Regions from separate parts of the Comamonas sp. MYb69 genome, predicted to be linked through region 1. Evidence: predicted binding sites of a transcription regulator. Region 1 holds the regulator's gene; the other holds the start of a gene.
What was found. The regulator LexA, encoded in region 1, represses DNA repair genes until DNA is damaged. The targets are predictions, from matches to a motif close to ACTGTATNNNNATACAGT.
Positions count from the first base shown of each region.

Region 2: recA (recombinase RecA) is a predicted target of LexA. The motif match lies at 3,239-3,256, and genes of this name have one in related genera.

Region 1 covers NZ_JBBGZG010000010.1:187,160-191,765, reverse strand. Annotated here, with positions in the region: gene adk (adenylate kinase) at 1-643, shown strand, start outside; gene WH303_RS15420 (asparaginase) at 740-1,765, opposite strand; gene lexA (transcriptional repressor LexA) at 1,880-2,596, shown strand; gene WH303_RS15410 (hypothetical protein) at 2,741-3,301, shown strand; gene WH303_RS15405 (FMN-dependent NADH-azoreductase) at 3,683-4,318, opposite strand; gene WH303_RS15400 (SDR family oxidoreductase) at 4,377-4,606, opposite strand, start outside.
Region 2 covers NZ_JBBGZG010000001.1:35,537-40,142, reverse strand. Annotated here, with positions in the region: gene yddG (aromatic amino acid DMT transporter YddG) at 1-575, shown strand, start outside; gene WH303_RS00195 (VOC family protein) at 649-1,128, opposite strand; gene WH303_RS00190 (VF530 family protein) at 1,243-1,494, opposite strand; gene recX (recombination regulator RecX) at 1,578-2,027, opposite strand; gene recA (recombinase RecA) at 2,115-3,191, opposite strand; gene WH303_RS00175 (MarR family winged helix-turn-helix transcriptional regulator) at 3,382-3,870, shown strand; gene WH303_RS00170 (SdiA-regulated domain-containing protein) at 3,891-4,606, opposite strand, start outside.

The DNA.
Region 1 (4,606 bases):
TTTGGGAGCACCCGGCGCCGGCAAAGGTACGCAAGCTGCCTTCATCTGCCAAAAATACGGTATTCCCCAGATTTCCACCGGCGACATGCTGCGCGCCGCCGTGAAGGCTGGCACGCCGCTGGGCCTGCAAGCCAAGGCCGTGATGGACGCCGGCCAGTTGGTCAGTGACGATCTGATCATCAATCTGGTCAAGGAACGTATCGCCCAGGCCGACTGCGCCAATGGCTTCCTGTTTGACGGCTTCCCCCGCACCATTCCCCAGGCCGACGCGATGAAGGCCGCTGGCGTCAAGCTCGACTATGTGCTGGAAATCGATGTGCCGTTTGAAGCCATCATCGAGCGCATGAGCGGCCGCCGCAGCCACCCCGCTTCCGGCCGTACCTACCACGTCAAGTTCAACCCGCCCAAGACCGAAGGCCTGGACGATGTGACGGGCGAGCCCCTGGTGCAGCGCGAAGACGACAAGGAAGAAACCGTCAAGAAGCGCCTGGATGTGTACAGCAACCAGACCCGCCCCCTGGTGGACTACTACAGCAGCTGGGCTGCACAAGACCCAGCCGCCGCCCCCAAGTACCGCGCCATCAGCGGCATGGGCTCGGTCGAAGAGATCACGCAACGCGCCATTGCCGCGCTGCAGGCCTGATAAGTCGCTCGGACTTATCCGCACCGCCACTGTCTTGCGACAGTGGCTTTTTTATGCCTGTCCCCGTCATCAGCAAGCAGGCCTTCGGTACCTGCGCTAACCCTTGGCGTGGGTCTGTGCCTGCACCAGCGCCAGCTGCAAACTCACCCGGCATTTGTAGGGTGTCAAGGCCACCGCCAGGTCCTTTTCCAAATCGGCCGCCCCGGGCAACACCGCATCGCTGATCACGCCATCGCTGCAGCGGCTGCTGCGCCATACCGGCAAACCTTGCTGGCGTGCACGCACCATGGCCTCCAGCAGCACCTGATGCACGGTGCCATTGCCGGTGGTCGCCACCACCAGGCCGTCGATGCCCTGTGCCTGTAGCGCCTCCACCAGCCCCGGGCGCAGTCCCGCGTGGCTGGTGACGATCTCCACCCAGGGCCAGGGCTGGCTGGCCGGCACTGGCAAGGCGGCCAGCCACTGGCTGCCGCTGTAGCCGTCTGCTGTGCCTGGTGCCTGCGGCGCATAGCCCTGGCGCAGGCGCACGGTCACACCATCTACCCAGCCCAAGAGGCCCTGCTCGCCCGAGGAAAAGGCCAGCAAGCGGTGCGGATGCACCTTTTGCAGCCAGCGCGCGCTGTGCAGCTCGCCGCCGCCCGTCACGGCCACCACCTCACGCAGCAGAGGTTGGCCATCCGCATCCAGCGCCGCTGCGGCAGCCACGGCGTCCTTGAGGTTCTGCGGGCCATCGGGCATCAAGGCATTGGCCGGGCGCATGGCGCAGGTCAGCACCACGGGCTTGGCCAGGCGCCCTAAAACGCAGTGCAGGAACCAGGCCGTCTCTTCGAGCGTATCGGTTCCGTGGGTGATAACAACAGCGCGCACGGTCTCATCGCGCATGGCCGCATCGCAGCGCTTGAGCAGCGCATGCCAGACCTCGTCATTCATGTCCTTGCTATCAATTTGCGCTATCTGCACCGCATCCAGCGGGCCTGCCGCAGCTGTCTCGATACCGCTCACACCCGCCAGCAAGGCCGCAATGGACAGCTGGGCTGCGCGGTATTGGCCGGGTTTCTCGGCATCATCGGCCATGCCGGCAATGGTGCCGCCGGTGCCGATGATCAAAATTTTTGGCTGCAAGGCTTGCCTCCTGCAAAAAACTGGTTAAAAATACAGGTACTGGATTGATATACAGGTGTTGGGATGCACAGTGGCTTTGCTTCTGCCCGGCACCGCAGATCACACGGAGATCTTATGCGAGACCATCCCAAACTGACCGCGCGCCAACAAGAAATTCTGGACCTGATCCAGACCGCCATTTCGCGCACCGGCGCCCCGCCAACGCGCGCCGAGATTGCCAGCAAGCTGGGCTTCAAATCGGCCAATTCGGCAGAAGACCACCTCAAGGCGCTGGCCCGCAAGGGCGTGATCGAGCTGGTCAGCGGCACCTCCCGGGGGATTCGCCTGCAAAGCGATACCGTGCGCTCCATCAATGCCGCTCGGGGCACGCGCTTCTCCTCACCGCTGGCAGGCGTGTCCAATGCCGCCGCTGGCCTCGGCCGCGTGGTGCAAGAGCTCGCCCAGCTGGCGCTGCCGCTGATCGGCCGCGTCTCGGCCGGCTCGCCCATCCTGGCGCAAGAGCATGTCGACCAAACCTATACCGTGGAGGGCGGCCTGTTCCAGCAGCAGCCCGATTACCTGCTCAAGGTGCGCGGTATGTCGATGCGCGATGTTGGCATCATCGATGGCGATCTGCTGGCCGTCAAAGCCACGCGCGAGGCCCGCAACGGCCAGATCATTGTGGCGCGCCTGGGCGATGACGTCACCGTCAAGCGCCTGCAGCGCACCAAGGACGGCATTGAGTTGCTGGCCGAAAACCCGGATTACCTGCCCATCATCGTGCAGCCCGGCGAGCCCTTCGAGATCGAAGGCATTGCCGTGGGCCTGATCCGCAACACGATGCTGAACTAGGCCTAGCGGCCCTTCCGGCCACTTCGGCCCTCCCTTTTCTGCGCAACCCCAGGTAGCGGGCGTTGTGGGCTCTTGGCCCACAGCCCTGGGGGATGCGCTCGCCCTGCGCAATCCTGCTGTTACCCGTATACCAAGGAGTCTCCTATGCTTGTAGCAGATGCATTGCGCGCGCTTGCGCCCTTTTCCCTAGTCGCTGGCCTGCCCTGGTTCCAGTCCATCCAGCGTGCCATTGTGCGCAGCAACCGCCGCCGACCCGGCCATGGCGCCGCCAATGACGGCCAGCTCGCCGCCCAGGTGCACTGCTTTGCCACCGCGTCCTCTGCCGCTGTACAGCGTGGCGCCGCCCAGCAGCTGAGCTTGCTCGATGGCCAGGGCCTGAACATGTCCGGCGTGGACACGTCCCGCGTGGGCTCCCCTGCCGATGAGGCCCCCGCACAGCGCCCCATCGACCGCATCCGCCTGCCGCGCAAGCCCGCTGCGCGCCGCCGCCTCTCGGTAGGCGTACAGTCCCACACCCGCCCCTTCCTGTCGGTGCAGCGCTGCAGCGCCCAGGCCGCCAACGATGCCCCCATCAAGATGTACTGGGCCCAACCGGCCAGCCTGCACCGCCAAAAGGGTATGCGCTGGGCCATGTCGGGCAGCATGGCCGATATCTGTGCCGAGCTCGAACGCCTGGAACGGCTGGAACATCTGCACGCCGTCTAAGCCGCTGCCCGGGCGGGGGGCCAAGTCTCGCCGCCAGCATGCGTTGAACGCTGCAAACAGGGCCAGGCGAGCCAAGGGTTTGGGCATGGGGCTCGGTGTTCCCGACCCGTCACCATGCCGCAGGCAGCCCGATGTGTCAGTTGGTGCGGCCGGCCAGGTGCGGCCGGCTAGACAACGGCCTACCGGAGGGATTCCAGAACGGCGCTGAGAAATTCCGGGCAATATGCAGGGCGGTTGCAACAGCGGCTCAGAGCTGCCCAGCCAGCAGCATCCCTTCCTGCCGCTCAGACCAGGCCATGGTGGCACAAGGCCCGCGTGCTCGGCAACCCGCGCTGTCAGCCATCTCTGTCTGCTGCCCACTTGCGCCAGCCTCTTGTCCTGTCAGCGCGCAGCAGCCAAAGCCTCCAGCGCCTGCTGCTTGAATGGGGCCAGTTGCTCGCGCAACGCATCTCTTGCGCCATCCAGCGCAGCAGCCACCGCGTCAGGCCCAAACACCAGGCCTTGCAGCAACACAAAATGCACATTGCGGATGCCAATGGAGGCCAGCGCATAGCGCAGATAAGGCGTCAAAAAGTCTTCCTGCTTGGCACGGGGCCCCGTATGGAAGCCGCCGGAACTCACCAATACCAAGCTAGGACGGTCCTTCATCAAACCAATCTTGCCTTCGGGCGTGGATGCAAAGCTGCGGTGGATACGGATCACATGGTCCAGCCAGAGCTTGAGCGTGGCCGGCACCGCAAAGTTGTGCATGGGGGTCAGAATCATCAGCAGATCGCTGTCTTCCAACTCTTTGATCAGCGTTTCCGACCAGGCCAGCGCGGGTGCATCTGCGCTGGCATTGGCGGTGATTGCCAGTGCATAGTCGCGGCTGATCGGCGGTATCGGTGTCGCCACCAGATCGCGCTCCAGCAGCGGCTGCTGCGCTAGGCCCAGCTCGCCCAGCATATCGGTCGCCAGTTGGTAGCCATGGCTGGCCTGGCCATGGGGGCCACAGTTCAAGAGCAAGGTACGGGTCATCAGTCGTCCAATCGTTTGAAAATAATCACACCCCGGTGTCCAGCCAATGCCTGGGGCATCAAGCCGCCCTGCATTTGCAGACCCAGGCCGCCAGCGTGGTCCGTCCCAGGCGAGCGGGTCCCGTGGGCAGCAAGCTGTCACCGTCCAGCAACGCCCCCCGATACAGAGCGTGGGCATCGCCCAGCACTTCCCGTGGGTCGCCGCGCAAGCGCAGGTAATGCTGCATCCAGTCGGCCATCGCCATCTTCTGGGGCCCGGCCACCTCCATGCAGCCATCCAACGGCTGCG
Region 2 (4,606 bases), on a different contig from region 1:
CCAGCCTGACGATTGTGCTGGCGACAGCCTTTGGGCTGCAGCGCTTTCGCTTCGGCCTGGTGCCGGGGGTCTTGCTGGCCATGGCCGGCATTGTGCTGGTGCTCAAGGGCGACAGCGCGCTGTCCATCGCCAGCCTCTGGGCCAATGTGCAAAGCAACCCGCTCGCCTATGGCCTGGCGTTCTCGGCCGCCTGGCTTTGGCCCTGCTACTCGGTCATCGCCAAGCGCTATGCCCATGGCGCCAATGCGCTGCCGGCCTTTCTCTGGGCCGTGGGCGCGGTGCTCTGGGCCAAGTACGCGCTCAGCAATGAGCCGGCGCTGCAGCTGTCGCTGCCGGCCATCGTGCAGCTGTGCATGCTCAGTGGCCTCACCGCGCTGGGTTACAGCTGCTGGGACCACGGCCTGCGCGCCGGCAACCTCACAGTGATGGCCGTGGGCTCCTACTTCACCCCCGTGCTGTCTGCCTTGGTCGGCACCGTCTGGCTGCAGGTGCAACCGTCCTGGAGCTTCTGGCAGGGGGTGATGCTGGTGACGGCCGGCTCGCTGATCTGCTGGTGGTGTACCCGCAGCAAATAGCGCCGCGCGGGAAGCGCCACGCGGATAGCGCCGCGCGGGAAGCGCCACGCGGGACAGCGCCCGCGCTGAATGCTCAGCCTTTGCGTGCCGCTTCCAGCGCGGCAATATCGATCTTGGTCATGCCCATCATCGCCTCGAACACCCGCTTGGCTGCGGCCCGGTCGGGGTCGGACATGGCTGCAGTCAGCATGCGGGGCGTGATTTGCCAGGAGATGCCCCAACGGTCCTTGCACCAGCCACAGGCGCTTTCCTGCCCGCCATGGCTGACGATGGCGTTCCACAGGCGGTCGGTCTCGGCCTGGTCATCCGTGGCGATCTGGAAGGAAAAGGACTCATTGTGCTGAAAATGCGGCCCGCCGTTGAGCCCTATGCAGGCAATGCCCGCCACGTTGAACTCCACCACCAGCACATCGCCCTGCCGGCCATCGGGGTAGTCACCCGGCGCGCGGTGTACCGCGCCCACGGCGCTGTCCGGAAAAGTCTGGGCATAGAACTGCGCGGCATCGAGCGCATCGCCCTGGTACCAGAGGCATACGGTATTTTTTGTGGTCATCGTCGGTCTCCTGCGTCAAGCGGAACAGACGTCTAGGCTATCGCTTGGCAGCACACCTGTGGGTAGGACAGCGCTGCACAGCAAGGGCGCCGCCGCACTGCGGGCAACGCGGCCTCAGGCGCCGCTGCGCCTTTTCTCGCGCAGCATGAACAGGTACAGGCCCTCGACCTTCTCGCGCGCCCAGGGCGTTTTGCGCAAAAAACGCAGGCTGGAGTTGATGCTCGGGTCCAGGCAAAAACAACGCACGGGGATGCGCTCACCCAGCTCTTCCCAGCCAAAGTACGCGACCAGCTCGTTCAGGATGTGCTCCAGGGTCAGGCCATGGAGGGGGTTATTGGGCTGTTCGGCAGTGCTCATGGCCGCCATTGTCGCCGAGCAGGGGCACAGGCTGCGGGGCTGGGGCTTTGCGGGCCGCGCATGGCACAGCCCAGCGGGGTGCTGTTCAGCGGCTAATCGCCATCCCCGCCGCGCAGCACCTGGCGCACCACATCCCCGCCAAAACCCCGGCTGGCCAGAAAGCGCATCTGCTTGGCCCGCTCCTGCGGGCTCTCGGGCGGCGTGCCAAAACGGCGTTGCCAGACCTCACGGGCGCGCTGCAGCTCGGTGCTGCGCAGGCGCTCGCGGGCATCGGCGATCAGCGGGGCATCCACGCCTTTGTGGCGCAGCTCCTGCAGCACGCGGTTGGCACCGTAACGGGCAGCCTTGGTGTGGATGACGCTGTCGACAAAGCGCGCGGCGCTCAGAAAGCCCTTGGCTTCCAGCTCGTCGAGGATGGCCGCCAGGTCCTCGCCCTCTTCCACATGGGGCGCGAGCTTGCCCTGCAGCTCAGCGCGCGAATGCTCGCGCTGCGCCAGGTAGCGCAGCGCACGTCCTTTGAGGGAGAGTTTGCTAAAAGACATGCGTTCTCATTGCTATAAAACAAATAGCTGCTTGCGCACAGCATCTGTGCACAAGCAGCTATCTCAGCGCTCAGGCTTCAGCAGCGATCAGCCTTCGGTGCCGGGCGCTACCGGGCCGTCCACCACGCCGTCTTCGGCGGGGCGCAGGCTGATGTTCAGGCTCTCGCGCACCTTGTTCTCGATCTCGATGGCGAGGTCGGGGTTTTCGCGCAGGAACTCACGCGAGTTGTCACGGCCTTGGCCAATCTTCTCGCCGTTGTAGGCGTACCAGGCACCGCTTTTCTCGATGATGCGGGCATTGACACCCATGTCCAGGATTTCGCCTTCGCGCGAGATGCCTTCGCCAAACAGAATGTCGAACTCGGCCGTCTTGAACGGAGGCGATACCTTGTTCTTGACCACCTTGACCTTGGTCTCGTTGCCGATGGCCTCATCGCCGCGCTTGATGGTGCCGGTGCGGCGGATATCGAGGCGCACCGAGGCGTAGAACTTCAGTGCATTACCGCCGGTCGTGGTTTCGGGGCTGCCGAACATCACGCCGATCTTCATGCGGATCTGGTTGATGAAGATGACCATGCAGTTGGTCTTCTTGATCGTGGCGGTGAGCTTGCGCAGCGCCTGGCTCATCAGGCGGGCCTGCAGACCGGGCAACTGGTCGCCCATTTCGCCTTCGATTTCGGCCTTGGGGGTCAGGGCCGCGACCGAGTCGACCACGATCAGGTCCACCGCGCCGGAGCGCACCAGGCTGTCAACGATCTCGAGCGCCTGCTCACCGGTGTCGGGCTGGCTGATCAGGATATCGCCCAGGTTCACGCCCAGCTTTTGGGCATAGCTGGTGTCCAGCGCGTGCTCGGCATCGATAAAGGCGCAAGTGCCGCCCAGCTTTTGCATCTCGGCAATCACCTGCAGGGTCAAGGTGGTCTTGCCCGAGGACTCCGGGCCGTAGATCTCGATGACCCGGCCGCGCGGCAGGCCGCCAACGCCCAGTGCAATATCCAGGCCCAGCGAGCCGGTGGACACCACCTGGATGTCCGACACCGCTTCGCCTTCACCGAGCTTCATGATGGTGCCCTTGCCGAACTGCTTTTCGATCTGGGCCAGGGCGGCGGCCAGCGCCTTGGCTTTTTCGCTGTTGGCTTCGGGTTTGGTGGCGGTGGCGTTCATGGATTTCTCCTTGCGTTTGATGGTCATGTCTTTGATCTGGAGATCCAGCTGTTTGCATATACAGCCTGGATGCTTGAACAGTAGTTTATGGGATGGGTATATTTTATAGAAGTACTTTTTTAGTCAGTTTAGTTGACTATATGCACAATAGCGACTTCCACCGTTTTGCGCTTTCTGCGCACCACTTGCCATGCCCATTCTTCTGCCCCATTTGCCCGACGACAGCTGGCGCCTGACCCATATGGGCCGCCTGCTGGGCCATGCGATGCGCCGTTTTGATGCCCGCGTGCTGCAGCTGATGGCCCAGGACGAGGCCGTGCCGCTGGCGCTGTCGCACCTGGCCGAGCGTGACCAGGTGAGCGCCGCCCACATCCACATCACCCGCCACCTGTCGCTGGCCGGCGACCGCCTGGTGGACCTGGCAGCGCGCGCGGGCATGAGCAAGCAGGCGATGGCCCAACTGGTGGACCAGTGCGAAGCCTGGAACCTGGTGACCCGCGAGCGCGACCCGCGCGATGCCCGCGCCCGCACCGTGCGCTTTACCGAGACCGGCCTGCTGTGGCTGCAGGCGTTTGAGCGTGCCGTCAGCCAGGCCGAGGCGGAGTTCCGCGCCGAGGTCGGCGAGCAGGTCGCCACCGTGATCCAGCTGGGGCTGGAGGTGTATGGGGCCGACAGCTGAGCGGCTGCGCCTGGCCGCGTTCAGCGGCGCTTACGCGCGAATTTGTAGAACAGGTTGGGCTCGGAGACGATGTAGATATTGCCGCTGTTGTCCATGGCCAGGCCTTCGGGCTGCGGCACCCGCTCGGCCAGCCCTGCCATATCGGCCCACAGCGGCATCACGCTGAGCAGGTCGCCGGCGCGGCTGTACTCGTACAGCACCGACGATTCCTCCCCCAGCAGCAGCAGGTTGCCGCTGCGCGGATCGACCTCGATGGCGGCCAGGTCGGTGCTGGGCATGTCGTCCACCGCCGGCACCTCCCAGGTCGAGACCTTCATATCGACCAGTCCCGGCTTGAGCTTGGACAGCGGCGCATCCATCACCAGCACCTGCATGGGCCATTTCTCGGTCACGGCCAGCAGCTGCTGGCGCTTGGCATCCCAGCCCAGGCCTTCAAGCGCAAAATTCTTGATGGCAATGTCATTGAGCTGCACATAGGGGCTGTGCTCCAGCGACACCTCGGTCACGCCCTTGCCAAACTGCACCCAGTGGATGCGGTTGGTACGCTCGTCGGCAATCGCAAACCAGTCGCCCTGGATATGGGCAATGCCTTCGGTGTCGCGGGCGCCCAGCAGCGGCGCCAGCCGCAGCAAGCGGCCATCGGTGCTCAGCTCGGCAATCTGGGGCGGGCGGTTGGTCACCGCAAACAAGGTCTGGGTCTCGGGGTTGAAGGCCAGGCCCGAGAGGTTGTCGGCAA